Regions from separate parts of the Ferdinandcohnia salidurans genome, predicted to be linked through region 1. Evidence: riboswitches for the same ligand, from Rfam matches in the RefSeq annotation. Region 1 holds a riboswitch; each other region holds the start of a gene.
What was found. A riboswitch is a leader RNA that binds a small molecule or an ion and turns the genes downstream of it on or off. The one in region 1 is predicted to bind lysine.
Positions count from the first base shown of each region.

Region 2: it holds a riboswitch for lysine, as region 1 does, so the genes downstream of both, ACFSFW_RS20660 (aspartate kinase) here and ACFSFW_RS08805 (Na+/H+ antiporter NhaC family protein) in region 1, are expected to answer to the same signal.
Region 3: it holds a riboswitch for lysine, as region 1 does, so the genes downstream of both, ACFSFW_RS11445 (transporter substrate-binding domain-containing protein) here and ACFSFW_RS08805 (Na+/H+ antiporter NhaC family protein) in region 1, are expected to answer to the same signal.

Region 1 is NZ_JBHUEK010000010.1:303,320-313,826, forward strand. Features, by position in the region: gene sufU (Fe-S cluster assembly sulfur transfer protein SufU) at 1-269, shown strand, start outside; gene sufB (Fe-S cluster assembly protein SufB) at 328-1,725, shown strand; gene ACFSFW_RS08785 (DUF72 domain-containing protein) at 1,808-2,656, shown strand; gene ACFSFW_RS08790 (bifunctional metallophosphatase/5'-nucleotidase) at 2,754-4,181, shown strand; gene ACFSFW_RS08795 (YunC family protein) at 4,269-4,571, shown strand; gene yunB (sporulation protein YunB) at 4,695-5,453, shown strand; lysine riboswitch at 5,546-5,728, shown strand; gene ACFSFW_RS08805 (Na+/H+ antiporter NhaC family protein) at 5,855-7,438, shown strand; gene ACFSFW_RS08810 (sodium-dependent transporter) at 7,688-9,229, shown strand; gene ACFSFW_RS08815 (methionine/alanine import family NSS transporter small subunit) at 9,226-9,339, shown strand; gene ACFSFW_RS08820 (M23 family metallopeptidase) at 9,412-10,407, opposite strand.
Region 2 is NZ_JBHUEK010000031.1:18,304-28,810, reverse strand. Features, by position in the region: gene racE (glutamate racemase) at 1-258, opposite strand, end outside; gene ACFSFW_RS20695 (MarR family winged helix-turn-helix transcriptional regulator) at 269-727, opposite strand; gene gerE (spore germination transcription factor GerE) at 961-1,185, opposite strand; gene ACFSFW_RS20685 (acyl-CoA thioesterase) at 1,366-1,815, opposite strand; gene sdhB (succinate dehydrogenase iron-sulfur subunit) at 1,974-2,732, opposite strand; gene sdhA (succinate dehydrogenase flavoprotein subunit) at 2,734-4,494, opposite strand; gene ACFSFW_RS20670 (succinate dehydrogenase cytochrome b558 subunit) at 4,567-5,178, opposite strand; gene ACFSFW_RS20665 (YslB family protein) at 5,571-6,026, shown strand; gene ACFSFW_RS20660 (aspartate kinase) at 6,107-7,351, opposite strand; lysine riboswitch at 7,573-7,751, opposite strand; gene uvrC (excinuclease ABC subunit UvrC) at 7,819-9,591, opposite strand; gene trxA (thioredoxin) at 9,769-10,083, opposite strand; gene ACFSFW_RS20645 (electron transfer flavoprotein subunit alpha/FixB family protein) at 10,487-10,507, opposite strand, start outside.
Region 3 is NZ_JBHUEK010000018.1:51,348-61,854, forward strand. Features, by position in the region: gene bcaP (branched-chain amino acid transporter BcaP) at 1-485, opposite strand, end outside; gene ACFSFW_RS11415 (CdaR family transcriptional regulator) at 600-1,706, opposite strand; gene ACFSFW_RS11420 (glycerate kinase) at 1,855-3,024, shown strand; gene ACFSFW_RS11425 (2-keto-3-deoxygluconate permease) at 3,002-4,111, shown strand; gene larA (nickel-dependent lactate racemase) at 4,191-5,459, shown strand; gene ACFSFW_RS11435 (UxaA family hydrolase) at 5,508-5,807, shown strand; gene ACFSFW_RS11440 (UxaA family hydrolase) at 5,821-6,969, shown strand; lysine riboswitch at 7,119-7,300, shown strand; gene ACFSFW_RS11445 (transporter substrate-binding domain-containing protein) at 7,400-8,236, shown strand; gene ACFSFW_RS11450 (amino acid ABC transporter permease) at 8,302-9,048, shown strand; gene ACFSFW_RS11455 (amino acid ABC transporter ATP-binding protein) at 9,067-9,810, shown strand; gene ACFSFW_RS11460 (Na-translocating system protein MpsC family protein) at 10,079-10,444, shown strand.

The DNA of each region.
Region 1 (10,507 bases):
CTAAATTCGATGGAGAAGGTTGTTCCATTTCAATGTCATCTGCTTCAATGATGACTCAAGCGATTAAAGGCAGTAAAATTGAAGATGCATTAAAAATGTCACAAATCTTCTCAGAAATGATGCTAGGAAAAGACTATGATGATAGCATTGATTTAGGAGACATTGAAGCACTTCAGGGCGTTTCAAAATTCCCCGCACGCATTAAATGTGCAACATTAGCATGGAAGGCAATGGAAAAGGGATTTAAGAGCGAACAAAATGAATCGTGAGTGATTTTTCATAGCATTTTGCTATGAGGATACCTCACATAGAATGGAGTGAAGTAGAATGGCAAAGAAAATGCCTGAAATTGGCGATTATAAATATGGCTTTGCAGATAAAGACGTTTCCATCTTCCGTTCAGAACGTGGTTTAACAAAGGAAATTGTTGAAGAAATCTCACGCATGAAAGAAGAGCCTCAGTGGATGTTAGATTTCCGTCTTAAATCCTTAGAGCATTTTTACAAAATGCCTATGCCACAATGGGGTGGAGACCTTAATAGCTTAAACTTTGATGAAATTACGTATTACGTAAAACCATCCGAGAAATCCGAAAAGTCATGGGATGAAGTTCCTGAAGAAATCAAAGCAACTTTTGATAAGTTAGGTATTCCTGAAGCTGAACAAAAATATCTTGCGGGTGTTTCTGCTCAGTACGAATCAGAGGTTGTATACCATAATATGAAGGAAGACCTTGAAGAACTAGGAATCGTATTTAAGGATACAGATTCAGCTCTTAAAGAGAATGAAGATATTTTCCGTGAGCACTGGGCAAAGGTAATTCCTCCAACTGACAATAAGTTCGCAGCATTGAACTCAGCTGTTTGGTCTGGTGGATCATTTATCTATGTACCACCAGGTGTAAAGGTTGATACACCACTACAAGCTTATTTCCGTATCAACTCTGAAAACATGGGTCAATTCGAGCGTACTTTAATCATTGTTGATGAGGGTGCAAGCGTACATTATGTTGAAGGATGTACGGCTCCTGTTTATACAACAAACTCACTACACAGTGCAGTTGTTGAAATCATCATTAAGAAAGATGCGTACTGCCGTTATACAACCATTCAAAACTGGGCTAACAACGTGTATAACCTTGTTACCAAGCGTGCAGTTTGTGATGCGAATGCAACAATGGAATGGATCGATGGTAACATTGGTTCAAAATTAACAATGAAATATCCAGCTGTTATCCTTCGCGGTGAAGGAGCTCGTGGTATGACTCTTTCCATTGCAATTGCTGGTAAAGGTCAACACCAGGATGCAGGTGCGAAAATGACTCACCTTGCTCCAAATACGTCTTCTACTATCGTATCGAAGTCTATTGCTAAACACGGTGGTAAAGTAACATACCGTGGTATTGTACACTTCGGACGTAGAGCACATGGCGCACGTTCTAATATCGAATGTGATACGTTAATCATGGATAATCAGTCTACTTCTGATACAATTCCTTATAATGAAATTTTAAATGACAATATTTCATTAGAGCATGAAGCTAAGGTATCGAAAGTATCTGAAGAACAATTATTCTATCTAATGAGCCGTGGTATTTCTGAGCAAGAAGCTACAGAAATGATTGTAATGGGCTTTATCGAGCCATTTACAAAAGAACTTCCAATGGAATACGCAGTTGAAATGAACCGCTTGATCAAGTTCGAAATGGAAGGTTCTATCGGTTAATAAGAACACTTGTAATAACTCGTTTGAGATTCTCTCAAGCGAGTTATTTTTGTACATAATAGTAGTATTAGGAGGTGACCCCATGATCTATATTGGTGTAACAGGCTGGGGGGACCATGACAGTCTATATTCAGCTGGAACTACAGCAGGTGATAAACTAAAAGAATATGCTGGTCATTTTCCAATCGTCGAGGTGGATGCGTCTTTCTATGCCATTCAGCCTAAACGTAATGTGGAAAAATGGTTGAAAGATACACCTGAATCTTTTCAATTCATTGTTAAAGCTTATCAAGGGATGACAGGTCATCAACGTGGGGAGATTCCATTTGAATTAAAGGAAGACATGTTTGATGCTTTTCGTTTGTCACTTGAACCTTATCAACAAGCAAATAAGCTCGCCATGGTTTTATTTCAATTTCCACCATGGTATGATTGTAAACGTGAAAATGTAGACTACTTAAGGTGGTGCAAGCAGCAGATGGGAGAAATTCCTGTAGCCCTTGAATTCCGCCACCAATCATGGTTTTCACCACAACTAAAACAACAAACATTACAATTTATGGAACAGGAAGGCTGGATTCATAGTATTTGTGATGAGCCACAGGCAGGCCAAGGGTCAATACCGACAGTACTCCATCCAACCCATCAACTAAAAACGCTCGTACGTTTCCATGGTAGAAACGTTCATGGCTGGACAAAGCCAAAAGAAGGCGATTGGCGTGATGTTCGTTATTTATATAAGTATAATAAAGAAGAGCTAGAAGAATGGATTCACCATGTTCAGGAACTTAATCAAAATAGTGAAACCATCTACGTATTGTTTAATAACAACTCAGGTGGAGATGCAGCAGACAATGCTAAGCAATTTATCGATATGCTCGGAATCGAATATCATGGGCTAGCCCCGAGGCAATTAGACTTTTTTAGTTAGTACAAGCTATAAGCATATTTTAGAATACATACATAAGTGAAATACCTAAAGTGGAAACTCCACAGCATTTTATACAGGCAAAAAGGAGGTGTAGGGATTGATTGAAACCGTACATATTTATCATACAAACGATCTCCATAGCCATTTTGACCGATGGCCTAAAATTACAAAATATATCACAGAAATGAGAAATCTGCATCAAGCAAACAATGAGGAAATGCTCTTAATCGATATTGGTGACCACATTGATCGCTTTCATCCAATTTCTGAAGCATCCCATGGCAAAATGAATGTGCAGCTCTTAAACCAGCTTGAATACGATTATGCTACTATCGGTAACAACGAAGGGATTACGATGTCTTATGAACATCTGGATTCTTTATATGATGACGCAGAATTTAAGGTGTTGCTTGCAAATCTATTCGACCGAGATGGGAAGCTACCTAACTGGGCCGATCCCTACCATATTCATGTCTTGCCAAGTGGGTTTAGGATTGGAATCATCGGTTTAACGGTTCATTATATTGGGCTTTATAAGCTGCTCGGCTGGAATGTCAAAGACCCTTTGGCTATCCTTCAAGAGACAATCAATGAATTAAAAGACAAAACAGATATGATTCTTTTAATGTCCCATTTAGGAATCAATGAGGATGAGCAAATTGCAAGAGATTTCCCAGATGTTGACGTGCTACTTGGTGGCCACACACATCATCTTTTAGAAAATGGAAAGAGAATCAATAACACACTTTTATGCTGTGCGCAAAAATACGGGAATTATATCGGACATGTTACTCTTAAAATTGATACTGAAGAAAAAAGGCTTATTGAAAGTGCTGCAAATGTAATCCCTACAAAATCACTGTCAGAAAGTAAGGAAACAACTGAAATTCTTTCAGAGTACATGGCAAAAAGTATACACACCTTACAACATGATGTTGTTGCTGAGATTGAACAACCACTTCAAAGTGATTGGTTTGCGGAAACCTCATTTTCCAAGCTTTTAGCTGAGGTACTCCGCGAATGGTGTGAAGGAGACATATCAATGGTGAACGCAGGGCTATTGCTTGACTCGCTTCCAACAGGAATGGTAACAAGAGAAGACTTGCATCGAATTTGCCCTCATCCTATTAATCCATGTAAGGTCTGGGTTAAGGGTGATGAACTGAAGGAAATTATTTTACAGGCAAACACGAAGGAAATGGAAAATCTCAGAATTAAAGGTCTAGGCTTCCGTGGAGAGGTAATGGGCAAAATGGTATATGACGGGGTAGAGCATAACACTTCAAAGCTTTCGGATGGATTAGACCATATTACCGATATTAAAATCAATGGGGAGGACCTTGATCCAGACAAAACGTATTCAATCGCCACGATTGATATGTTCACATTCGGATCACTTTTTCCTGTCATACGGGATGCTAAGGATAAAAAATACTATATGCCAGAATTCTTACGAGACCTTTTAGCTGAAAAATTAAAAAGCAATCAGCAAAACGTTCTAAAGATACGTAGTCAAAAGGACTAGAAAAAGATAGGTCTATGACTATCACTATTTCAAACACATATCACTTTCCCGTTACATAAATTAGTTAGGGAAAGGAGTGTGCTAGGAATGGTCTCAATGACACCAATAGTAATTGATAATCATCAATTTACAGCCATTACCGTTAACCTACCTAAAACAAATTTTATGGCAGTCACAAATGAAAATGGCTATATTATGTGTGGAGCTCTCGATGTTGCACTGTTGAATGAAAAACTTAAAGAACGAGGCATTATTGCTGGTAGGGCAGTTGGTGTTCGTACAATCGAGCAATTACTGGATGCCCCTCTTGAATCAATTACAATTGAAGCCGAAAATCGAGGCATTACAGTAGGTATGAAAGGCAAAGACGCCCTACTAAAGATGATCTAATATTAACCTGAGAAGGTATACCATATAAAAGTACGTGGCATCACTTAAATGTTGTCGAACAAAATAGTTATCGTACATCCCCCCTTACTTGCATACACATAGCTTGTAAGGGGGGATTTTCGTTTGGGAAAGTACAGAGCTCGTCTACAACCAAGAAGGAAAGGGCCCTTGCCTTTCCGTTACGTCTTTTTATTAACATTTGTCTTTTTTATTCTCTCAACTGTTATTGGTTTATTCATTATTAACAAAGCGATAGAGCCTGCTCTTATGGCATATGCTGAAAATGAAACGAAGAAGGTTGCTGCCACAGTTATTAAAAATGCTATTAATCAACAATTAAATGAGGAAGAATTGGTCCAAGAGGATTTGAGTATTGTGCAAACGGATGAAAATGGGAAAGTGATTAGCTACAATACGCAGGTCGTCAACAAAATGGCGACAAAGACCCTCGGAAATATTGAACGATACTTAAAATATGTAAATGAAGGTGAAGTTAACAAACTTGAATATCCTGATTTAGAAATTGAGACAGATGATGCCAGTGGACAAACGGGCTTTGTTTTTAAGGTACCCCTTGGGGAAGCAACAAATAATGCCCTTTTAGGAAACTTAGGTCCGGAAATACCGATTCGTTTTCATATGATTGGATTTGGGGAAACAACGCCACAAGGAAGAATTGACGAGTGGGGGATTAATAATGGGTGGTTTCAATATAATGTTCTTGCGACAGTGACGATGCAGGTTATTTTACCTTTCTCAACAGGAGAGGTTGAAATTGAAACCATTATCCCGGTTATCAATCAAAACATTTTACATGATGTTCCAGATTTCTACAATAATGGTGGGGAATCATCTCCTTCTATAGAGATACCGACAAATTAGAAAAAAATACTATACTAGAATAGTTGAATCAAAGCGGAAAATCGTATATACTAGCGAAGGAATTAATAAATGAATACACCACCTTATCGGATCGATGGGGTAGAGGTGCGGAAAATAAGAGTAAACTATGTGAGGATGACAACGTAGATCATAGTTGAAAGGATTTTTTGCCGAAGCAAAAATAAACTCGTCAATGTTATTTTTGTTGGGGTTGCCTTGAAAAAGGGTAACACTGTCATTATAGAAATGATCTATAATGGAGGGCTACTGATCGTGATGGAGGATAACATAACATTACAAAAGAGTAATGATAGTTATTTTCTATCATACTCTCTTTTTGTCTTCTAAAGAGTATCTTCTTTCACCACGCCCTCCATAAAAATACTTGGAGGAATCATATCATGTCTGGAACAATATATTCAATTATCCCACCAATCATTGCACTTCTCATGGTTATATTAACAAGAAGAGTTCTACTATCACTTGGAGTCGGCATTCTATCGGCGGCATTCGTATTACATGGAAATGTACTCAAGAATGAAGGAGTCGGAGCTTGGCTGCAAGACGTTTTACTCACAATCTGGAATAGCATTAAAGGAGTCTTCGTTTCAGAAGGCGCACTTAATACATGGAATGTATATATTATTTTATTTTTATTCCTATTAGGAGTTATTACTGCCTTTATCTCCATTTCTGGCGGTAGTCGTGCCTTTGGCGAATGGGCCCAAACAAAAGTTAGAACAAGAACGGGTGCACAGCTTTTAGCTGCTTTTTTAGGTATTATTATTTTTATTGATGATTATTTTAATGCTCTGGCTGTTGGACAAGTAAGTAGACCCATTACAGACCGAAATAAGGTTTCACGTGCAAAGCTAGCCTATATTATTGATTCAACATCCGCACCAATTTGTGTTGTCTCACCCATTTCTAGCTGGGGTGCTTATATTATTGCGATCTTGGCACCTATTTTAGTCACACATGGTGTAGCGGAGTATTCACCTTTATCTGCATTTATTCAAATGATTCCGTTAAACCTCTATGTATTAGTTTCGATTTTAATGGTAATAGCTGTAGCCATTTTTAATATTAATTTTGGTAGTATGAAAACCCACGAAAACCGTGCATTAACAACAGGGGAGGTAACAGATCCTGAAAAACCGGTATTAGGGGAATTAAAACAGGAATTACCTCAAAGTGAGAAAGGTACTGTCGGTGATTTAGTTTGGCCGATTATTGCATTAGTTGTCGGTACGGTTGGCTCGTTATTATGGACAGGCTACAAAGCTTCAGAAGGCGATATAACCATTTTTACGATTTTTGAAAATACTAATGTAACAGGTTCGCTATTATCCGGTGGAATCCTAGGTATTCTTGTTACACTTATTTTGTTCTTTGTTCAGGTTTATGCAAAAAAAGCTTTGAACATTGGTCTCCTTCCTAAAGGTATTGTTGAAGGGATAAAATCAATGCTCCCAGCTGTATACATTTTACTATTTGCTTGGGTAATTGTTGACTTGATTGGACAAATTGAAACAGGTAAATATCTAGCGAGCCTTGTAGAAAGGTCCAATTTAAATATTGCATTTTTACCGGTCATTTTATTCATTGTAGCAGGCTTTATGGCGTTTGCGACTGGGACGTCATGGGGAACCTTTGGGATGATGCTTCCGATTGCAGGAGACATTGCAGCGGCATCTGATATTAATTTATTACTTCCGGCTTTAGCTGCTGTCTTAGCGGGATCCGTGTTTGGTGATCATTGCTCACCAATATCAGATACAACTATTCTGTCCTCTACTGGAGCGGGAAGCCATCATATTGATCATGTAATGACTCAGCTACCCTATGCCATCACTTCTGCCGTTATCGCTGTAATCGGATATATAGTACTAGGTCTAACAGGCAGTACCCTATTAGGAGTGCTTACTACCTTAGTATTATTTGTTATTTTTGTTCTCACTATGAAAAACAGACAAAACGCATAGAATTACTATTCAAATGTTAACAATCGAACTTAACTAGTATATAAGAGACAGAGGGAATTAGAACCTTTGTCTCTTTTATTTTAAAAGTAAATTTCATTTTAAAATAACTTTTGACATAGAGATAAAGACTGGCTATACTAATAAATAGATTATAGAAAATAATCTGAAAATATAAAAATTTCCAACTTGTGTCTAGTGCTAAAGGTATAATACGGTAATGGACTAAAGTAGGAAAGGGGAGGTTTGTTTATGGATAATCGTCCACAGTGGGGGACACGGGCAGGATTCGTAATGGCTGCAATCGGTTCTGCGGTTGGTTTAGGTAATATATGGAGATTTCCATATGTTGCTTACGAAAATGGAGGAGGCGCGTTCTTTCTACCGTACCTATTTGCGATTTTAACAGCTGGAATACCAATCCTAATTCTAGAATTCACAATCGGACAAAAGTTTAGAGGATCAGCACCTTTGTCATTTTTCCGTTTAAATAAAAAGTTAGAATGGCTCGGGTGGTGGCAGGTACTAATTTCTTTCGTAATTGCGACCTATTATGCAGTCATTATCGCATGGGCAATTTCGTATACATTCTTTTCATTTAATAAAGCGTGGGGAGAAGATACAGGAGGATTCCTATTCTCTAAATACTTGCATTTAGCTGAAACTCCAGGTGATGTAGGAGCACCAGTACTTGGTGTTTTTGGACCTTTAGTCGTTGTGTGGGCAATTACACTATTTATCCTATTTAAAGGCGTGAAAAAGGGGATTGAAAAAGCGAATAAAATTTTCATTCCTACACTATTAGTTATTTTTACGATTATCGTTATTCGAGCAGTAACACTTGAAGGAGCAAGTACAGGACTAAATTCATTCTTCCAACCTAACTGGGATAAGATTATGTCTGGAGAGGTTTGGGTTGCGGCATACGGACACATTTTCTTTAGTTTATCAATTGGTTTTGCAATTATGATTACTTATGCAAGTTATTTACCTAAGAAGTCCGATGTAGTAAACAATGCATTTATTACTGGTTTTGCGAACTCAGGTTTTGAACTTTTAGCTGGTATCGGGGTATTCGCTGCACTAGGCTTTATGGCAGCACAAGCGAATGTACCTGTAGAAGAAGTAGCAAGTGCGGGTGTTGGTCTAGCATTTGCGGTCTTCCCGCAAATTATTAACCAAATGCCATTTGGCGAATTTTTCGGAGCGCTTTTCTTCTTATCGTTAGTATTTGCCGGATTAACATCACTTATTTCGATTTGTGAAGTGTTCATTGCAGCAGTTCAAGATAAGTTTAATCTAACTCGTAACAAGGCAGTCATATATGGTGCAGGGCTAGCATCACTTATTTCAATTCTATACTCTACAAATGGAGGCTTATACTTCCTAGATGTAGTTGACTACTTCATTAACCAATTTGGTATTGCTGTTGCCGGATTAGTTGAAGTAATACTTATTGCTTGGGTATTCAAGCAAATGAATCCATTACAAGCGCACGCAAATGCAATATCCGATATTCGTGCAGGTGGTTGGTGGAAGATTTGTTTAGGCGTAATCACACCAGTCGTTTTAGGATATATGATGTTTGACTTATTCAAACAAAATATCCTACAACAATTTGATAATGCAACTGGTAACTATGAAGGGTATGCAACTTCATTTATACTCTTCCCAGGTGTTTTCATTGCAGCAGGAGTTATTATATTAGGGATCGTATTCTCACTAAAAAAATGGAGTAATGAGGCGTTAAATGACAACTATTCTTCTAGTAGTGACAAGGAGGTAGGACTATGACCGGTGGTGCAATTGCTATGATGGTTATTGGAATGGTCATTTTATGGGGAGGTCTAGTAGCAAGTATTGCACATGCTGCAAAAAAGGCTAAACAAGCGAAACAAGGTTAAAGAAATAAATATAAAAAGAGGGTCATAATAGAACGGAAAAAGGCTGTGGTAAAAATACCACAGCCTTTTATTTTATTTACGTTTCCTTGCTTGTCTTTCTGATCGTTCCCAAGCCCGTAGATGTGGATACGGATCAAAGGACCATTCCGTATATCCATTGTCTTTGTACATTCCGTAGTGAAGATGTGGAGGGAACTTTCCGGCAGTGCCTGGTGGTCCATAGCCAGAACTTCCAACAGAGCCAATCACTGTACCGGGCTCAACAACCTGACCGATTGCAATATCCTTTGCAAATCCATTTAAATGAGCAAAGTAATGATACGTATTATTCACATCGCGGATTCCGATACGCCACCCACCAAATCGGTTCCAACCTTTCATTTCGATGATGCCATATGAGGTTGCCCTTACTGGTGTTCCGTAGCTTGCAAAGATGTCAGTGCCTTCATGCATTCTACGACCTCCCCAGCCACGCGCATCTCCCCATGTATTCTTATAGCTATGATTATAGCCAAGAGGAACCGGAAAGGCGTGTTTATCTAGATCAAGTGTGCCATATGCTGAATAGATTTTAGCGATTCCCGTAATTAGTGAAACGGATTTATCCCGTTTGTAATAATCCCATAAACCAATCTTGATATTATCAGGGTCAGTTCCGTAAGCTAAAATTTGTTCTGAAATTGTAAGTAGGATATCCTCATCATTTGTTTGATCAGCAACACCATCCCCGTTGCCATCAAGTCCAATTCCTCCAAATAGCTGAATGCTATATGGATTCGAATCATTTGGATTGGGGTTTAAAGCCCCCGCCCAAGCCTCGGGTTTAATATAAATTCCAATTAACCCTGTTTCTTTCGGAATATCCTTTCGGGAACGACGGATGCTTCTTTCATACTGGTCAATAGCAGCATAATAGTACCATGGAATCTGTGTTACTGTTTCCATCTTTGTATAGAGGTTCATTCGTTCCTGAAAAATTTTTTGTTGATCCTCATTTGCACTTGCATCCAAAGGCATACACGTAAAAAGTAAGCAAATAACAACTACTATACCAAGTTTTCTGTTCACGCATGCAAATCTCCTTTCACTAAAATAACACAAGGATGTATGTTTCTTAAAGGCATCTATAGGTACTTAATAGACGAATTTGTCTAGTTGGAATTAAATA
Region 2 (10,507 bases), on a different contig from region 1:
TTCAGCTTGAATTTCATCCAACACCAGGGCAGTAGCCGTATTGCATGCAATGACAAGCATTTTGATTTTATGTGACAATAAATAGTTCGTCAGCTCCCACGTAAACTGACGAACTTCTTCTATAGGTCTAGGTCCATAAGGACACCTAGCGTTATCACCTAAATATATGATTTCTTCATTTGGTAATTGTCTAATTATTTCCCGAGCAACGGTTAAACCGCCTACCCCTGAATCGATAACTCCGATTGGTCTGTTCAAATGATTCGCCTCATTCTACTCGCATTTCTTGATGTAATTTTCTAAGACTCTTTTCGAGTTGGGTAACTTCTTCACCAGAGAAGTTTTCCATGATTTCCTGTAGGTAATCTTGTCTTTTCTTGATTACCTCTTCGATAATACGTTCTCCTTCTTCAAGTAAATGAATTCGAACGACACGACGATCTTTTGGGTCTTTTACGCGCATTACAAGCGAATTTTTTTCCATGCGGTCTACAAGATCTGTTGTCGTGCTGCAAGCCAAGTACATTTTATTTGATAATTCACCAATTGTCATGTCTCCAAGTTCAAGTAACCATTGAAGAGCTATAAATTGGGGTGTTGTAATTGTAAAGTTGCTAAGGATTTCTCGGCCTTTTTGTTTAAGTAAGCCCGAGATAAAACGAAGTGATTTTTCGATATCTGCGATTACTTGGTAGTCTTTTGTTTCATTGCTCTCTTTAACAGTCATTACATCCTCTCCTAGTAAATTGTTAGTGGTAAAATCCAACTGATTTCTCTTGTATTACAGTTGCTTCATTGTATGCAAAATGTAAAGACGCATCGTATAAGAAAAAAAACTATATTATTCTTATTTTCTACTTTTTTCGCGCAAAAAGCAAGTTGAAGTTATTTAGGAAATATGTAAAATGCCCTAAATAAGTAACCGGCTACCTTACATAAGTAAAAGGTAACCGGTAATACTTAAAGTTCAAGTTCTCCCATACGAAGGAGCTCTACAACTGCTTGAGAACGCCCCTTTACTCCCAGCTTCTGCATCGCATTCGATATGTGGTTACGAACTGTTTTTTCGCTTATGAATAGCTCACTTGCGATATCTTTCGTTGTTTTGTCTTGAACTAGTAATTCAAAAACTTCTCTTTCTCTCTTTGTTAGTAGCGGTTTTGGTTGAAACTCTTTCTCCTTCAAGTATTGTAACCCTCCTTGCTAAGGTTCAAGCTGAACTACTGGATGGGTATATATTTAGTCACCATATAATATGAGAAGGAGAGTGTTGCTGTGACTGTTAAAAGGTTGATATGTAGACTTTTTTGCGTCCATTTTTAGATGTATTGGTATTTTTGTTTTATTTGACTCATATATTATAGGTTAGTGATTTTTTAACATTTGCTTCATCTCTTCAGACCATGGCTCACCTTTTCCTGTTCGCTTTGACATTTGAACAAGTGTACTCCTACCGACAAAACAAACGGATCCTTCTTTATCTTTAGCCATATAATGAATATCCATTGAGGAATTGCCAAGATGATTTATTTTCGCATACAGTTTAAGTTGTTCACCGAAATAGACTTGTTTCAAATAATCACATTGTTGGTTTGCAACCACCGGGATTGTTTCGCTTGATTTGTCAGTCCACCTTTGCATAAACCCTACATGATTAAAATATTGAATTCTTGCTTCCTCAAAGTAAGCAAAGGGGACTGTATTGTTTAAATGTCCAAACATATCTGTTTCGGAAAAGCGTACCTGAATTGGTTGATAAAATTCAAATGTATTCTCCCATGTCTCAAATTCATCGATATACGTAATATGCTTCATTCCAATAGCTCCCTTACATAAGATTATTCAAATTGCAGTTAAGTGGTGCGTTATTCTAATGGGGAATTTTAATGCCTTCTATGAGGTATACTTTTAAAAACTCTTCGTAAAAAAAGCACTCCTCCATATGACATGAAGGAGTGCTTTCAATGTTTCTATTAGACTTGGTCACTACCAAACATATTTCTGAATGCTTGGATAGATGTGTCTCTGTTTAGAGCTGCAATTGAAGTAGTGAGTGGAATACCTTTTGGACAAGACTGTACACAGTTTTGTGAGTTACCACAGTTTGCAAGGCCTCCGTCTCCCATAATTGTTTCTAAACGTTCAGCTTTATTCATAGCACCAGTTGGATGTGCGTTGAATAAACGTACTTGTGATAATGGTGCTGGACCAATGAAATCAGACTGGCTGTTAACATTAGGACATGCTTCAAGACAAACACCACATGTCATACATTTTGATAATTCATATGCCCATTGACGCTTTTTCTCAGGCATACGAGGTCCAGGACCCAAGTCGTAAGTTCCATCGATTGGGATCCAAGCTTTTACTTTTTTCAATGAATCAAACATTCTACTACGGTCAATTTGTAGGTCACGAACGATAGGGAATGTCTTCATTGGTTCAAGTTTAATTGGTTGTTCAAGTTGATCAATAAGTGCTGAACATGATTGGCGAGGTTTACCATTGATAACCATTGAACATGCACCGCAAACCTCTTCCAAACAGTTCATATCCCAAGTAATTGGGGCAACTTGATTTCCATTAATATCTACCGGATTACGACGGAATTCCATTAATGCAGAAATTACGTTCATATTTTTACGGTAAGGAACCTTGAATTTGATTACATATGGTTCAGAATCTGGAGTATCCTGACGAGTTACATGAAATTCAACTGTTTTTTCACTCATCTTACTTTGCCTCCTTATTCTTAGTATAGTCACGTTTACGTGGTGTGATTAATGAAGTATCTACGTCTTCATAATGGAATGCAGGCGCAGTTTCCTTCCCAGTAAATTTAGCCATAGTAGTTTTTAAGAAGTCCTCATCATTACGATCAGGGAAATCAGGCTTATAGTGTGCTCCACGGCTTTCGTTACGGTTATATGCACCAATTGTAATTACACGTGCTAGTTGAAGCATGTTTTGTAATTGACGAGTAAATGTAGCACCTTGGTTGCTCCATTTAGAAGTGTCATTGATATTAATATTTTTGTAACGCTCCATAAGCTCTTGAATCTTTTCATCAGTCTTTAATAGCTTGTCATTGTAACGAACTACTGTTACGTTATCTGTCATCCACTCACCAAGTTCTTTGTGAAGGATGTATGCATTTTCGGTACCATCCATTGCCATGATGTTATCCCATTTCTCTTGCTCTTGTTTTACATGGCTATCGAATACAGATGAAGAAATGGAATCTGTACCTTTTTTAAGTCCTTTGATGTAATTAACTGCGTTTGGACCAGCAACCATACCACCGTAGATAGCTGATAATAGAGAGTTAGCACCTAAGCGGTTTGCTCCGTGCTGAGAAAAATCACACTCTCCTGCAGCAAATAATCCAGGGATATTCGTTTGTTGATGATCGTCAACCCATAATCCACCCATTGAGTAGTGAACTGCAGGGAAGATTTTCATTGGAACTTTACGTGGATCATCACCCATGAATTTTTCATAGATTTCAATAATTCCACCTAATTTGATATCAAGTTCTTTTGGATCTTTATGAGAAAGATCTAGATAAACCATGTTTTCACCATTGATACCAAGCTTCATATCTACACACACATGGAAAATTTCACGTGTTGCAATATCACGAGGAACTAAGTTTCCGTATGCAGGATATTTTTCTTCTAAGAAGTACCAAGGCTTTCCATCTTTATATGTCCATACTCGTCCACCTTCACCACGAGCGGATTCACTCATTAGGCGAAGTTTGTCATCTCCAGGAATCGCTGTTGGGTGGATTTGGATAAATTCACCATTTGCATAATATGCACCTTGTTGGTACACGATTGATGCAGCAGATCCAGTGTTGATAACTGAGTTTGTTGTTTTACCAAAAATAATTCCAGGGCCTCCAGATGCCATAATAACAGCATCAGCAGGGAATGATTTAATTTCCATTGATTGAAGGTTTTGAGCTACGACACCACGACAAATCCCTTCATCATCTTGGATAATTCCCAGGAATTCCCAACCTTCGTACTTTGTAACTAATCCTGCTACTTCGTGACGGCGAACTTGCTCATCTAATGCATAAAGCAATTGTTGACCAGTTGTTGCACCAGCGAATGCAGTACGGTGGTGTTGAGTTCCCCCGAAACGACGGAAATCAAGTAAACCTTCTGGTGTACGGTTAAACATTACACCCATACGGTCCATTAAGTGAATAATTCCTGGTGCTGCTTCACACATAGCCTTAACCGGCTTTTGGTTTGCCAAGAAGTCTCCACCATATACTGTATCATCAAAGTGGATCCAAGGAGAATCCCCTTCACCTTTTGTATTAACTGCACCGTTTATCCCACCTTGTGCACAAACAGAGTGAGATCGTTTTACAGGTACGAGTGAAAATAAATCAACTTGTGTTCCTTCTTCAGCAGCTTTGATGGTAGCCATTAATCCAGCTAGTCCACCACCAACTACGATAACTTTTCCTTGACTCAAAGTAACTCACTCCCCAATAAAGAGATCGTTCATCTTGTGTAAAAAAATGTGAACGTTCTAATTTTCATATTCTTAAACGAAAGCAAAAAGTGTTGTAACACCTACTATTGATAAAGCAATGAAAATAATGATTGTTACATATGTTGCAATTTGTTGCGAACGTGGAGTTATTGTTAGCCCCCAGCTTACAGCAAATGACCATAGACCATTTGAGAAATGGAAAATTGTAGAGATTACACCAACAAGATAGAAAATAAGCATTGCAGGTGAATCTAGGATATTCTCCATCATTTGGAAGTTAACTTCTGCTCTTCCTAAAGCGTAAGCAATTCGTGTTTCCCATACATGCCATGCCACAAAAATAAGAGTAATAATACCAGATATACGTTGTAAGAAGAACATCCAGTTACGGAAGAAACCGTATCTACTCACATTATTCTTTGCAGTAAAGGCAATATACAGACCGTAAATTGCGTGAAATAATAATGGCAGATAAATAATAACTACCTCTAAAAGGATTCTAAATGGAAGATTCCCCATAAAACCAGCAGCATTGTTAAATGCCTCTTCCCCTCTTGTCGCAAAGTTATTCGCCATTAAGTGTACGATTAAGAACACCCCAACAGGTATTACACCTAATAATGAATGAAGTCTGCGATTAAAAAATTCACGATTACCAGCCATACTTTAACCCCCCTTAGTAATAAAACGTGCCCACACGGCACTCCCTTGTAATATTTCATCCTGTATAAATATGTAAAAGGACGATATAAAAACTGATAACTGAAAACCTTTGCAGGAATCTACAAATTTAATTATTGTAGATAAATAGACAAATGCTGCATGTAATTTTCTTTTATCAGTATAATGTAACAAATTCATTTTACTCCCATAAAGCAAGAGCGTCAAGGAAACAAATCCACAAATTATTCATAAAAATGATAATAATTGTACACATATGAATGTAGTAATACTAAATAAAAATCAGTTCTCTCTGACAAAAAGAAACAAAAAAATTCATGTTTTTCTTATACCCTCATGTTATATAATAAAGAATGGAGAAAGAGGGGAATGCAGTGAAGAACGTTAACATCAACGAACAAAACGTAAATACAAGTGAACAGTCTGTTTCCGTATTTGGGTACGAACTTTTACGAGAAGTTTTAATTCCTGATATTCTCGGGAAAGAAACGCCACAGATTCTATATTGGGCTGGAAAAAATCTTGCCCGAAAATTCCCCTTACCTACTACGGAAGAAATCATCTCATTCTTTCATGATGCTGGATGGGGAGACCTTAAGGTAGAACGTTTGGATAAAAACTCCATTGAATTTCATTTGGAGGGTTCGATCGTATCTACTCGCTTTAAACGAAGAGATATTTGTACATTCCAGCTTGAATCTGGCTTTCTTGCCCAACAAATTCAACAACAGAAAAATCGAATCACTGAAAGCTTTGAACAACAAAAAAGAAGAGCTCAAAAAATTATATTTACGGTAAAATGGGACCCAAAAGATATCACCGAAGAATAAAAGCCTGCACATTTCGTGCAGTTTTTTTTATTATAAAAAAAGGGTGTCCAAATTCCTTTGAACCACCCATAAATTTCAAATTATAGTTTTACCTTCGCTTTTTCTTCTTCAACAGCCGCTAAATTAAATGAGTCATGTAAAGCTTCAACTGCACGAACCATATTGCCTTGTTCAAGAACGGTAGAAACTTTAATTTCAGATGTACTTACCATTTTCACTTCAATATTTTCCTTTGCAAGCACTTGGAACATATCAGCTGCTACACCTGGGTTTGAAACCATTCCAGAACCAACAATCGAAACCTTTGCTAACCCATCCTCATGTTCGATACTTTCATATTTCAATAAATCCTTGTTATTTTCTAAAACAGCAAGTGTGTCACGTAAATCAGGTGTTTTTACAGAGAATGAAATATTTGTATGATTTTGATCTGTCATGTTTTGAATAATGATATCAACGTTTAAACCACTTTTCGCAAGTGTGCCAAAAATAGTGGATAGTGTATGCAATTCATTTGGTAAACCAGATACTGTTACCCTTGTAATTTGGTCTTCAAAAGCAATTCCCCTAACAACAAGATTCTTTTCCATTGAAACTTCCTCCTCAATAATGGTCCCATTTTCTAGCTCTAAGCTTGAACGAACTTCAAGCGGCATTTCGAAGTTTTTCGCAAATTCCACTGCACGTGGGTGAAGTACTCCAGCACCAAGATTTGCAAGCTCCAGCATTTCATCATAAGAGATGGAATGAAGTTTACGTGCAGTTGGAACTACGCGAGGATCGGTTGTGTATACACCTGTTACATCTGTGTAGATATCACATTTATCCGCGTTTAATGCCGCTGCGAGTGCGACTGCAGTTGTATCGGAACCTCCGCGACCAAGAGTAGTAATGTCCCCTGAACTACTGACTCCTTGGAATCCAGCAACGACAACAATTTTTCCTTCTTTTAAGCTTTTATATACTCTTGAAACCTCAATGTTTTCAATACGGGCATTGCTATGTATAGCCTCTGTTTCAATACCCGCCTGCCAGCCTGTATATGATACGGATTGATACCCTTTTTCTTGTAAAGCCATAGATAATAATGCAATTGTTACTTGTTCACCTGTACTTAACAACATATCCATCTCGCGCTTACTTGGCGCGCTTGTAATTTCATTAGCTAAACTTACAAGCTGATCGGTTGTCTTCCCCATTGCAGAAACAACAACGACAACTTGATTCCCCGCTTGCACTTCTTGAATAACTCGACTTGCAACATTCTTAATTCTATCTGGTGACCCAACAGAGGTGCCTCCAAACTTTTGTACGATGATCCCCATGCCCTCAACCCTCTCTAAAATAATCAAATCCGCCTTGGCGTATTTGCGCCCGATTTTTTTCGAGTCTGCTCGAAAAGTTTCCTTTGAAAAATCGTGGCATCCGCCGGAGGCTTTAACTTTATTCAGTAGAAGTCAATGCTTCTACTGAATAAAGTTAATAAAAAACAGCAATGAGAAATTATCTCATTGCTGTGATATACGTAAACATACTACGTGTCACTTCGTGAGATAGCCCTCCAAGATTGATTCATCTTGACAATCCTATGTCTCTTAAACATAAGACCAGCACAAAAAGGTATGAGCCTTTTTACACTTCGGCGAACTTTCCTTTCTGCAATGATCGTAAGGGCTCATACCCCTCCAATTGCATACTGATAAAGATCGCACCTCTATCTTCACTTCAACGTGTTGAAGTGGAATATTATATTATTAAGGATTATATCAGACTATTTTTTAAATAGCAACGACTATTCTTTTAATTTTTCGTAAATTGCTTCAGCTGTCAGTTTAGGTATATTGGCTTTTTGGATCTCCTCAATACTAGCTTCCTTTAACTTCTTGATAGAACCAAAATGCTTCAGTAGTGCTTTTTTTCGTTTTTCCCCAACTCCAGGAATATCATCGAGCACAGATTGAAATGCGTTTTTTCCACGGACTTGACGATGGAAGGTAATCGCAAAACGGTGTACCTCATCTTGAATTCGTTGAAGAAGATAGAATTCCTGACTATTTCTAGGTAGTTCCACAATCTCAGGCGGGTCTCCGATTAAGAGTTCAGACGTTCTGTGTTTATCATCCTTCGCAAGTCCTGCTAGAGGAATTTCTAGGCCTAATTCATTTTCAAGAATATCCCTTACCGCAGCAAGATGACCTTTTCCTCCGTCAATAATGATTAAGTCTGGTAATGGCAGATTTTCTTTTAATGCACGGCTGTATCTTCTCCGTACAACCTCCCTCATCGATTCATAATCATCAGGACCTTGAACTGATTTAATTTTATACTTTCTATATTCTTTTTTATCAGGTTTTCCATCAGTAAACACAATCATAGCAGAAACAGGATCTGTTCCTTGAATATTGGAATTATCAAACGCTTCGATTCGATGAGGTGTATAAATCCCTAACTTCTGTCCTAAATTTTCAACAGCCTTAATCGTACGTTCTTCATCTCGTTCTATTAAAGCAAACTTTTCCTTTAGCGCAATTTTTGCATTTTTAGTAGCGAGGTCAATTAATTGTTTTTTCTTCCCTCTACTAGGCTGTTGAACGGTTACTTCTAGTAATTGCTCAACAATGTCACGGTCTATCGAACTAGGAAGCAAAACTTCCTTTGGTTTAAAATGATTCTCTTTTAAGTAAAATTGGCCAAGGTAGGTTAAGAAGTCTTGTTCAGGCTCGTTGTAAAAAGGAAATAGGGAAACATCCCGCTCTATTAATTTTCCTTGACGAATAAAAAAGACTTGAACACACATCCAGCCCTTATCATAGGAATAGCCAAATACATCACGGTCAATAAAGTCTGTCATTGTCATCTTTTGCTTTTCCATCGTCGTTTCAATATTTGCGATTTGGTCACGATATTCTTTTGCTCTCTCAAAGTCGAGTTCTTCAGAGGCCTTTAACATTTTTTCAGTCAACTCGTCTTTGATTTCTTTATATCCACCATTTAGAAAACGGATAATATCGTCTACCATTTTTTTATTGGTTTCATCAGATACTTCATTGACACAAGGGGCAAGACATTGACCGATATGATAATATAGACAAACCTTATCTGGTAATGTTGAACATTTTCTTAAAGGATAAATGCGGTCTAATAGTTTTTTTGTTTCAGTTGCAGCTTGCACATTAGGGTATGGTCCGAAATATTTGCCCTTATCTTTTTTTACTTTGCGTGTAATCAATAATCGCGGATGTTTTTCAGCAGTAATTTTGATAAAAGGATACGTCTTGTCATCCTTTAACATGATATTGTATTTTGGATCGTATTTTTTTATAAGATTGATTTCAAGAAGAAGTGCTTCAATATTTGAAGATGTTACAATATATTCAAAGTCCTCAATCTCATTGACAAGCCTTAAGGTTTTACCATCGTGTGATCCTGTAAAATAAGATCGAACACGGTTCTTCAGCACTTTCGCTTTACCCACATATATTACAGTACCTTGCCTGTCCTTCATTAAGTAACAACCAGGCTGGTCCGGTAAAATCGCTAATTTTTCCTTAAGATGATCGTGCATAGTAACCACTCCATCTACTATAAAATCAATTGCGTCTTAGTGAACTTTTACTTTCGTTTTGACGTATCTTATATTGTAACATTTTTACGAAGAAGTTGTATGAGTAAAAATAGGAAGTCCCCCAAAAATGAGATTAAACAAAAAAACAGCCCATGAAGGCTGTTTTTTTAATTTGAATTAATAGTGGCTTTCAAGTCTGCCAGCTAGAGCTTCTTTTGGTTGGTAACCGACTACTTTATCAACAACTTCACCGTTTTTAATAACAAGTAAAGTTGGGATGCTCATTACGCCAAACTTCGCTGCAGTTTCTTGGTTTTCATCTACATCGAGTTTCACGATTTTCACTTTGTCACCAATTTCAGTGTCTAATTCTTCTAATACTGGAGCAATCATCTTACATGGTCCACACCAAGGTGCCCAGAAGTCTGCAAGTACTAATCCATCTTTTGTTTCTGCATCAAAATTTTGGTCTGTTACGTTTGTAATAGCCATTTAAACCCCTCCTAATAAGTAACATTGAAATTCTACCAAGAGTATACCATCTGGAATGTCATTTTACGAATATTTTGCTTCAAAATGAACAGTAAACTAAATCAGAAATGATAAGATTAGTCACTATACTTCATACATAGTCATCTTCCCCAACTTTTTAAACTGTTATGTATGTAAATAATAGAGGTTATATAGGTCCGTTTTGTGTGTAGCCTATAAAAAAAGACGTCCAGAAGGACGTCTTTTTGCGTATTGCGGCGAGGACAGCACTCCACATAGTGCCTTGCCAAAAGGCGTGTCAACTCGACTTATGCAATTCAGCTCATCGCTTGATTAGTATACCATAAATTTTATAAAGGTAAAATGGAAAAAATCTCTATAAATTAGTAAGCTTCAGCTCATATTATGCATTTACTTTTAGTTT
Region 3 (10,507 bases), on a different contig from region 1:
GCCGGTATATTTATATAGGTTCCATCTGCTGGATTAAAAGAACCAGAAATGGCCTTTGGAATGGTAATATTAAAACCTTCTAATAAAGCACTTAAATAGGCAGACCAACCAGTTGCAACTGCTGCAACGGCCAAGCCATATTCTAATAGTAAAGCCCATCCAACTAACCAAGCGACTACTTCTCCAAATACAACGTAAACATACGTATATGCACTACCCGTTACTGGTACGGATGAGGAAAATTCTGAATAGCACAAAGCTGCCAATGCGCAGACTATCGCAGCAATAATAAATGAAAAAACGATACCTGGTCCTGCGTGCCCCGCGGCAACTGTCCCAGGAAGAATGAATATACCAGTTCCTACAATGGCACCCACTCCAAGAAGCATTAAATCAAAGGCACCTAATGTTTGCGGTAGCTGGATATCTCCGTTTTTTTTCAATAACTCTCCGAGATCTTTTTTCCTGAATAATATATCTTTCATGCTAACCCTCATTTTTTGAAAATATGTACAAATTCTATATGTATATGAATAAAAGGTCAATCGTTTTTGTCGAATTACCAATATTTTTGTCGAATTATAAAAGCTCTCCACCTTTCACTGCGGGGGAGAGCTAGTTCCATTATGTAGCCAAATGACCATTTGCAATAGAAAGGCATCATGAAAGTTTTGTGGGTCATAGCCGCTTTCTGTTTTTATTTTGTTGAGACGGTAAATGAGAGTGTTGCGATGAATGTAAAGTTTTTTCGCAGTTTCCTTTATATTTAAATTAGAGTCAAAGAATGCCTGAAGCGTTTCTAAATGATTAATAAGGTCACCCTTACTTTCTAGTATTCTATCGGAAAACTGTTTTGCTAGCTTTGGATTAATTTGGTGAACGAGTGCCTTCGGTTCAATGTCGGTATAGGAAATGATCTTTTGTTCAGGTTTACTGATGGCTAAGGCAATTTCACATTCATGATAACCCTGATTAATGTGTAGAAGGTCGTGAATGAGTGGAGAAAATGCTAATCGAACGTGAACCTTCATTTTTTCAAATTCTTTACAAAGGGATGTTAATTTCTTTTTTGCACCTTCGTGTGTTACCCCAGTTAATAGCACCAGTAATTTATTTCCATGAACAAATCCTGCCAACACCTCTCCTTTTTCAACCACTTCTTCTGTGTTTTTAATAAGCAAGTGACTCGAAAGAGAATAATCAAATATCTCAATTAAGCTAACGACGAAAGGACCAGTAAGCTTCATATTAAGTAGGCTAAGCCAGCGTTCAATATTAATTGTGTTCGGTTTCTCCTTCAAAAGTTCTTCGATAATTGTTTCTTTTGTTTTTTGGCGCCATTCCGTTTGGGAAGCCATGTAAGCTTGCTTAATCATTAATTCGGCCATCATTTTAACAAGGCCTCCACGGTCTCCTATTATGTGGGGCTCCCCCGTAATTCCGATGACTCCGACAACCTCATCATGAAAATGAATGGGTAAGTTAGTTCCTTGCTGTGTTCCACGAAGTTGGCCTTGATTTTCAGATGTAATTTCAAGTGCCTTTCCAGTTTTAACAACTTCTAATGCACCTTCGTGGATCCAATCTAGACGAGAGGGGTCACTCGTTGCAATAATAACTCCTTCTTCATTCATGATATTAATATTCAGGTTCATGACCTTCGAAGTTTCTTTTACTAACATCTCAGCAATTTCCCTAGTAATCATTTAATTCTCCTTTTGGTTATTGAAAACAAAAAATCATTCGAATTTATATAATTATTTGTATTCTACATATAAAGAAGAATTGAAGCAAGTACATTATAATTAAATAAACAGAATATTGTAAGCGTTTCCTAAAGGGGAGGGATATAAGATAAAGATCATAATTGCGCCAGATTCCTTTAAGGGCAGTGTAACTGCAATGGAAGCGGCCTTATCAATTGAAAAGGGAATAAAAAATGCCTATCCGAATGCAGAAACAAAGTTAATACCTGTGGCGGATGGGGGAGAAGGAACGATGGAGAATCTCGTTTCTTCGACGAAAGGACATAAAGTTTCAGTGACTGTAACAGGTCCCCTTGGTAAACCAATCGAAGCATCTTTCGGGGTGCTAGGTGATAACGAGACATGCATTATAGAAATGGCTAGTGCATCTGGTTTGGATTTAATTAGTCGTTCTGAGCGTGACCCTCTTACTGCAACGACGTTTGGTACAGGGGAATTAATTAAGAAAGCGCTTGATGATGGGTATCGAAATTTTGTCTTAGCCATTGGTGGGTCTGCCACAAATGATGGTGGTGTTGGGATGCTACAGGCTCTTGGTATGCAAATTCTAGACAAGTCAGGAAAGGAAATTGACTTTGGTGGAGGTGCATTAAATCAAATTCATGAAGTACTTATAGATCAATTTGATAAACGGATCCAAGAAAGTCATTTTTTAATTGCCTCTGATGTGGAAAATCCACTCGTGGGTGAAAAGGGAGCTTCTCATGTGTTTGGACCACAAAAAGGAGCTACAGATGAGATGGTTAGAGTTCTAGACGAAAATCTTACTCATTGGGGCAATGTAGTGGAACAAGTAACGGGGATCCGGTTGCATGAAAGACCGGGAGCTGGGGCTGCAGGAGGAATAGGCGGAGCCTTTCAAGCATTTTTCCCATCCACTATGAAAAGAGGGGTAGATGTCGTTATTGAATACTCCAAGCTCGAAGAACATCTTAAAGGGGCTGACCTTGTCATTACAGGGGAAGGGCAGGTAGATTTTCAAACAGCTTATGGAAAAACTCCCATGGGGGTTGCCCAAACAGCAAAGAAGCTTAATATTCCAACGATCATTATCGCGGGTTCCATTGGTGAAAGAATTCAAACATTATATCAATACGGAATTATAGGGGTATTTAGCATAATAAATCGTCCAATAAACTTAGACGAAGCGATGAAAGAATCAAAAAAATTGTTAGAACTTACAGCTGAGCAAGTAAGCCGAACTTATTTTTTCAATAAAGAGGGGGTAAATGGGAATGAAAATCAAGCAAACAATTGAGAAAGTACCAGGTGGATTGATGGTTGTACCTTTAATGTTAGGGGCGTTATTTAATACAGTCGATCAAATGCACATCCCAGCAGTTATGAGTGCTTTAAAATCTTTAGGAGTTGCTCCAACTGCTGATGGTTATTATGAGTTTCTACGTATTGGCGGATTCTCTGAACAATTATTTAAAAATGGTGCATTAACATTAATTGCATTATTCCTTTTTTGCGCAGGTAGCCAGATGAATCTTCGAGTCGGTGGGATTGCCTTGAAAAAAGGTGTATTGCTGACAACATCAAAATATTTAACTGGGCTTGCTGTTGGATTATTGTTTGGATTCTTTTTTGATCCAATGAATGGTTTTCTTGGTTTATCGACATTGGCAATTATTGCGGCTATGACTAATGGAAATGGCGGTATGTACGCTGCCTTGACAGGTCAATATGGAAACAGGTCTGATGTTGGTGCAGTATCTGTCTTATCATTGAATGATGGACCGTTTTTCACATTAATGTCATTAGGTCTATTAGGTTCTAAATTCCCGATTATTGCTTTTATCGCTGTTTTATTACCAATCGCTTTAGGAATGATTCTTGGAAATCTTGACCCAGAGATTCGTGAATTTTTGGCACCAGGAGAAATCTTACCAGTTCCATTCTTTGCATTTGCACTTGGTGCAGGAATGAACTTTATGACATTCTTCAACCCTAGCGTTGTTGGCGCTGGATTGCTGCTAGGAATTATGACGACCGTATTAACAGCATTTACGGGTATTCTCGTGTTTAAGTTGTTTAAAGAAAAAAGTCAAATTGCCCCAGTGGCTGAAGCGTCTACAGCGGGTAATGCTGTAGGAACACCGGCAGCTATTGCAGCTGCAGCTGTTGTTGCATCTGGTGCTGGTATGATGACCGCTGCTGAAGCCCAGGCCTATCAGGATATTGCGAACGTGGCTACGATGCAAATTTCAATTTCTACATTAACGACAGCCATTCTGTGTCCAATCGCTGTTATACTAATGGATAAATACCAAAGAAGTAAAGGCATTGATGCAAAACTGGAAAATCCCGGAGCGCCAAAAGATCCTGGAGTCCCAGTATAAAAACAAGCTCCACCCCTGGCCAATTGAGGCTAGGGGTGGTTATTTATTAAATACATCATGAGTTAAAAAGGAGAAAAACATGCAAACAACATTACTTTACGGAAAAGACAATTTAACAATTAATGTACCGGATGATGCTCTTATTTTAGAACCACAAAACCCCTCAGGTCTTGAGGATGAAATGGGAGCATTACAAGAGGCTCTCAAAAATCCAATTGGATCACCTCCTCTAGCAGAAATGGTGAAAGCAACCGATAAAGTTGCTATCGTCATTAGTGACATTACACGGCCAACGCCTAATGAAAAACTTGTTCCGGCTTTAATTAAGGAATTAAACCATGTTCCGCTTGAAAACTTTGTGATTATTAATGGAACGGGAACGCATCGTGATCAAACGGAGGAAGAGTTCGTTCAAATGCTAGGGCAATGGGTTGTTGACAACGTTCGGATTATTAATAATCGTTGTCATGATAAGGAAACACTTGTCAAAGTAGGGCATAGTAAATTTGGTTGTGACGTTTATTTAAATAAAGAATATGTTGAAGCAGATTTTCGAATCGTAACCGGTTTTATCGAGCCTCACTTTTTTGCTGGCTTTTCAGGTGGACCAAAAGGAATCATGCCAGGGATTGCAGGGATTGAAACCATCATGACTTTTCATAATGCACGGATGATTGGTGATCCGCTAGCAACATGGGGAAATATGGTGAATAACCCTCTTCAGGAGATGACAAGGGAAATTAACATGATGTGTAAACCGCATTTTATGCTGAATGTCACTTTGAATCGTGATAAGCAGATTACAAATGTGTTTGCTGGGGAATTAATTGCCGCCCATGACAAAGGTTGTGAGTATGCAAAAGAACACGCAATGACGAAATGTGAACAGCGCTTTGATGTCGTCATAACTTCAAATTCTGGTTATCCACTCGATCAGAATCTGTACCAGGCTGTAAAAGGTATGAGTGCTGCTCATAAAATTGTGAAAAAAGGGGGAGCGATCATTGTCGCTTCAGAATGTTCAGATGGGCTTCCAAGCCATGGGAATTACGGAGATATCTTAAAAATGGCCAAGTCTCCACAAGAAATCCTAGACATGATCAATGACCCAGAGTTTAAAACATTTGACCAGTGGCAAGTGCAAAAGCAGGCTGTTATTCAAGTATGGGCGGATGTGTATGTGTATTCACTACTTACAGATGAACAAGTGACACAGGCAATGTTGAAGCCAACACATAATATTGAACAAACGTTAGAACAGCTTAAAGAGAAGTATGGAGAAGACATGTCTATAGCGGTACTACCGTTAGGGCCATTAACGATTCCGTATGTCGATTCTGAGGATTAAAAAACCTAATGCGATTTAACACCTTTCAAAATAGAGGAGGGCTGAGTCATGTCTCAAAGTTTTTCAGCTGTATTAATGAATGAGAGAGATAATGTTGCGACCGTTTTAGTAGATTTAGAGGCTAAAATCATTGTTACTGCTTCGTATGGTGATAGGAAAATTGATGTAAAACTCTTACACTCAATTCCCTTTGGGCACAAATTTGCCGTTGATTCTATTAAAAAGGGTGAAAAGATTTATAAATATGGTGAAATCATAGGTGTTGCTTCATGTGATATTGAGATAGGAGAGCATGTCCATGTACACAATCTTGAAGGAACACGTGGTAGGGGGGATATAAGTGGATAATCAAGAATATTTTATGGGGTATAGACGTCCAGATGGAAAAGTTGGGGTTCGTAATCATGTATTGATTCTTCCAACTATCACCTGTGCGACACAAGCTGCATACCAAGTTACCCAGCTTGTGCATGGGACAGTTAGTTTTATTCATCAACATGGCTGTACACAGGTTGGAGTGGATTATGATCAAACCTTCCGAACCTATGTAGGTGTAGGCCTTAATCCAAATGTGTATGGTGTAGTCGTGTTAGGTTTAGGCTGTGAAACACATCAAGCAAGAAGTGTCGCAGAAGAGATTGCTAAAAGTGGAAAGCCGGTTGAGACTGTTTCCATACAAGAAAATGGAGGTACCTTGCAAACAATCGCTAACGCAGCCAAAATTGCTGCACAGATGGTTCAGGATGCCTCTGCAATTATGAGAGAGCCTTGTCATGTCAGTGAATTGATCATTGGAACGGAATGCGGTGGTTCAGATGCATGCTCAGGTCTATCTGCAAACCCAGCAGTTGGCCATGTGAGTGATTTAATTGTAAAAGCAGGAGGAACCGCAATTCTTGCCGAAACTACTGAATTAATCGGCGCTGAACATTTACTTGCTAACCGAGCGGTTGATGATCGTACCGTAGAAAGAGTATATGAAAAAATTAAGCAGGCAGAAGGTCGAGCGCTTATGATGGGGATTGATATCCGCACAGGTAATCCTACGCCTGGAAATATCGCTGGAGGACTAAGTTCACTTGAGGAAAAGTCACTTGGAGCAGCTACAAAGTCTGGCACAAGTCCGCTTCAAGAACTAATTGACTATGCAGACATTCCAACTAAAAAGGGGCTTGTCTGGATGGATACTCCAGGGCAGGACATTGAACAACTTACAGGAATGGTCGCGGGAGGTGCACAGGTAGTCCTCTTTACAACTGGTCGTGGTACGCCGACGGGGTCGCCAATTGCTCCTGTTATTAAAATTTCAACAAATACCCCCATGTTTAATAGTATGAGAGATAATATGGATTTGAATGCAGGAACCATTATTGAAGGAAAAGAAACGGTTCAATCAGTTGGACAATCGATCTTTGATGAGATTAAATCAGTCTCGTCCGGAAAACTAACAAAATCAGAAATTTTGAAGCAAAACGACTTTGGTATATGGAGAATTGGACCAACCTTTTAATCTTTTGTTTTATTAGGATTTATGTGTTTTCATGCGACGGGTAGTTTCTGGCTAGTGCGAATTACTAGATATTGCTAATGAATAGTGGTTGACGGATAGATAGATATTATTGTAGTATAAAAAATAACTAAATAAGGCCTCACTTTTACTAGTGAGGTAGAGGCGCGATATTTAACAGTCTTTAGTGGAGTTTGAGGAAACAGTGATGCTAGGGAGAAGGAAATATCGCCGAAGTTTGTAATATCCTCAGTATTACATGCTGGGTCTGTAGTTAAGAGCTGCAGGACTGTCTCAATAAACCCCCAGTTTATTGAGTTGTGCTATCTCATTTGAGATAAAAGAGAGGACCTTAGGGCAAATTTACTGCGACCTGAGTATATCTCAGGTCGTTTTTTTGTCGAAATTTATAAAAATACGGAGGAGATACAACATGAGAAGCAAATTAACATTATTTCTTGTATTACTAATTTCTAGCATTCTATTATTAGCGGGGTGTGGAACAAGTACTAGTTCGGATACTGGGTCATCAGAAGATAATACCTTTAAGGTAGGTCTTGAAGCTGGATATGCACCGTTTAACTGGACTCAAAACGATGATTCCAATGGTGCAGTAAAAATAGATGGTTCTGCAGAGTATGCAGGTGGATATGATGTAGAAATTGCAAAAAAAGTAGCTGAAGGTTTAGGTAAAGAATTAGTGATTGTTAAAACAGAGTGGGATGGTCTTGTACCAGCTTTAACATCAGGTAAAATTGATGCAATCATAGCTGGTATGTCACCAACAGCAGAACGAAAAGAAACAATCGACTTTTCGGATAATTACTATACTTCAAATTTAGTTATGGTTGTGAAAAAAGGCAGCACTTATGAAGGTGCTACTTCTATCCAAGACTTTAACGGAGCAAAAGTTACGGCTCAATTAAATACATTCCACTATACAGTAATAGACCAAATTGAAGGTGTCGAAAAGAAAACGGCGATGGACAACTTCCCAGCAATGCGAGTAGCTCTTGAATCAGGAATGATTGATGGTTACGTTTCAGAACGTCCAGAGGGTACTAGTGCTTCATCTGCTAATGAAAACTTTGTAATGGTTGAATTTGAAGAAGGATTTGAAACATCAGAAGATGATACAGCAATTGCTGTCGGACTTCAAAAGGGTAGCGAATTAACAGAAAAAATAAATGAAACTTTAGCAGGTATTTCAGAAGAAGAACGTACAAGCATTATGGATTCGGCTATTCAAAATCAACCAGCAGCAGAATAAAAAATACAGGGAACCGACTGTATATCAACATGCAGTCGGTTTTATAGGGCAAAGGAGGAGAAACAATGAGTTTTGAGTGGGTCATTAAAATTATCATCGAAAACTGGCCAATGTTCCTTCGTGGTGCGGGTTTAACACTTTTGATCGCTCTTATCGGGACGATCTTTGGGGCAATGATTGGATTGCTGGCAGGAGTTGTCCGTACAATACCAATGCCTGAACGTGGAATGAATAAACTAATATTAAAAGTCATTAATGCCATCCTCTCCATCTATATTGAATTCTTCCGTGGAACACCGATGATTGTACAAGCGATGGTTATTTATTATGGTTCTGCGTTAGCATTTGGGATAGATATGAATGTTTTTGTTGCAGCGATCATTGTTGTCTCGATTAATACAGGCGCTTATATGGCTGAGTATGTTCGTGGTGGGATTGTCTCGATTGATAAGGGACAATTTGAAGCAGCACATGCGATTGGAATGAATCATTTCCAAACGATGTGGAACGTTGTATTGCCACAGGTTATCCGTAATATTCTACCTGCAACAGGTAATCAATTTGTGATTAATATTAAAGATACCTCCGTTCTTAACGTGATTTCAGTTACAGAATTATATTTCGTGACAAAATCGATATCAGGCAATAATTTTAGATATTTTGAATCGTTTTTCGTAGCATGTATGATTTATTTTGTGATGACCTTTATTGTTACAAGAATCCTACTATACTTTGAAAGAAAATTAGATGGCTCTGATAACTATACGATGATTGGAAACGATCGCCCCATACAAGTTAATCAACAACAATAGGAAGAAGGAGGAGAGAACATGGAAAAGATTATTGATATTCAACACTTAAGCAAATCCTTTGGCACTCATGAAGTACTAAGAGATATTGATTTCTCGGTGAATAAAGGAGAAGTTGTCTCCATCATCGGTTCCTCCGGATCTGGTAAATCAACTCTTCTTCGTTGTGTTAATCTATTAGAAAGACCTAGCGGTGGGCAAATTATCTATCAAGGTGAAAATATTTTGGATAACAAGCATGATGTCGCTACCTACCGAAGACATTTAGGAATGGTCTTCCAACAATTTAATTTATTTAATAATCATAATGTCCTAAGCAATTGTGTAGTAGGGCAACTAAAAGTATTGAAACGCACAAAGGAAGAAGCGGAAAGAGTAGCGATGAAATACTTGAAGGTCGTTGGCATGGATAAATACATTAACGCCAAGCCAAAGCAATTATCTGGTGGGCAAAAGCAACGAGTAGCGATTGCAAGAGCACTTTCGATGGAACCAGATGTCATGTTATTTGATGAGCCAACATCAGCACTTGATCCAGAAATGGTAGGAGAAGTCCTAAAAGTCATGAAGGAACTTGCCGAATCCGGTCTTACGATGTTAATCGTAACGCACGAAATGGAATTTGCAAAAGAAGTATCGGATCGAGTCGTATTTATGGATAAGGGAGTTATTGCTGAAGAAGGAAGTCCAGAGCACATCTTCAATAACCCAACACAAGCGCGTACGAGGGAATTCCTAAAACGTACAATCGTACAAGCCTATTAAAAAAATAAATAGAATCAATCATCTGTCAATTTAATATTGACAAGTTGACCATTTTCAATTAAATTATTAGTTAGATTAATAACCGAGTGATATTATTTACCTTCTGAATGATAATAAAGAGCTTTAGCATTTTATTAATGTAGAATTGGTAGAATGAAGAAGCAATCTTTTTGTATTTAGAAGTACAGAATAAGACAAATCGGTATATTTTTAGACTTAGAGGGAATAGTCTGGAAATATACCGATTTTTTGCTTAGGGGGAAGTTTCTTGAAAAAAACAAAAGGGTCTATCGAAGCAGAAATTAGCAAAGCGATTACTCATTGGGAAAAGGATTTTCTGGGTCGTGGGTCTGTTTCCGTTAAAACAGATATTCTCCGTGATATGATAATCGTTTATTTACAAGGTATATTAACTCCTGCGGAATATGCTGTTTGTCAAACAAAGGATGGCATGCTATCAATTAAACATACTCGGTCCGGGTTAGTTGAATCTGGTTTAGATGGTTTAAAAGAAATCATTTTATCCATAACTGGAGAAGAAGTTAAAAGCTTTCATACTGATTTAAGTACTCGTACTGGAGAACGAGTTATCGTATTTAAGTTGTTTAATGATCTAGAGAAAGAATTAGTTTAGGGAGATTTTTAAAAGACTTTATTAGTCAGTTAAAAATAAACCGAGAACTAGTATCAGTGGTTA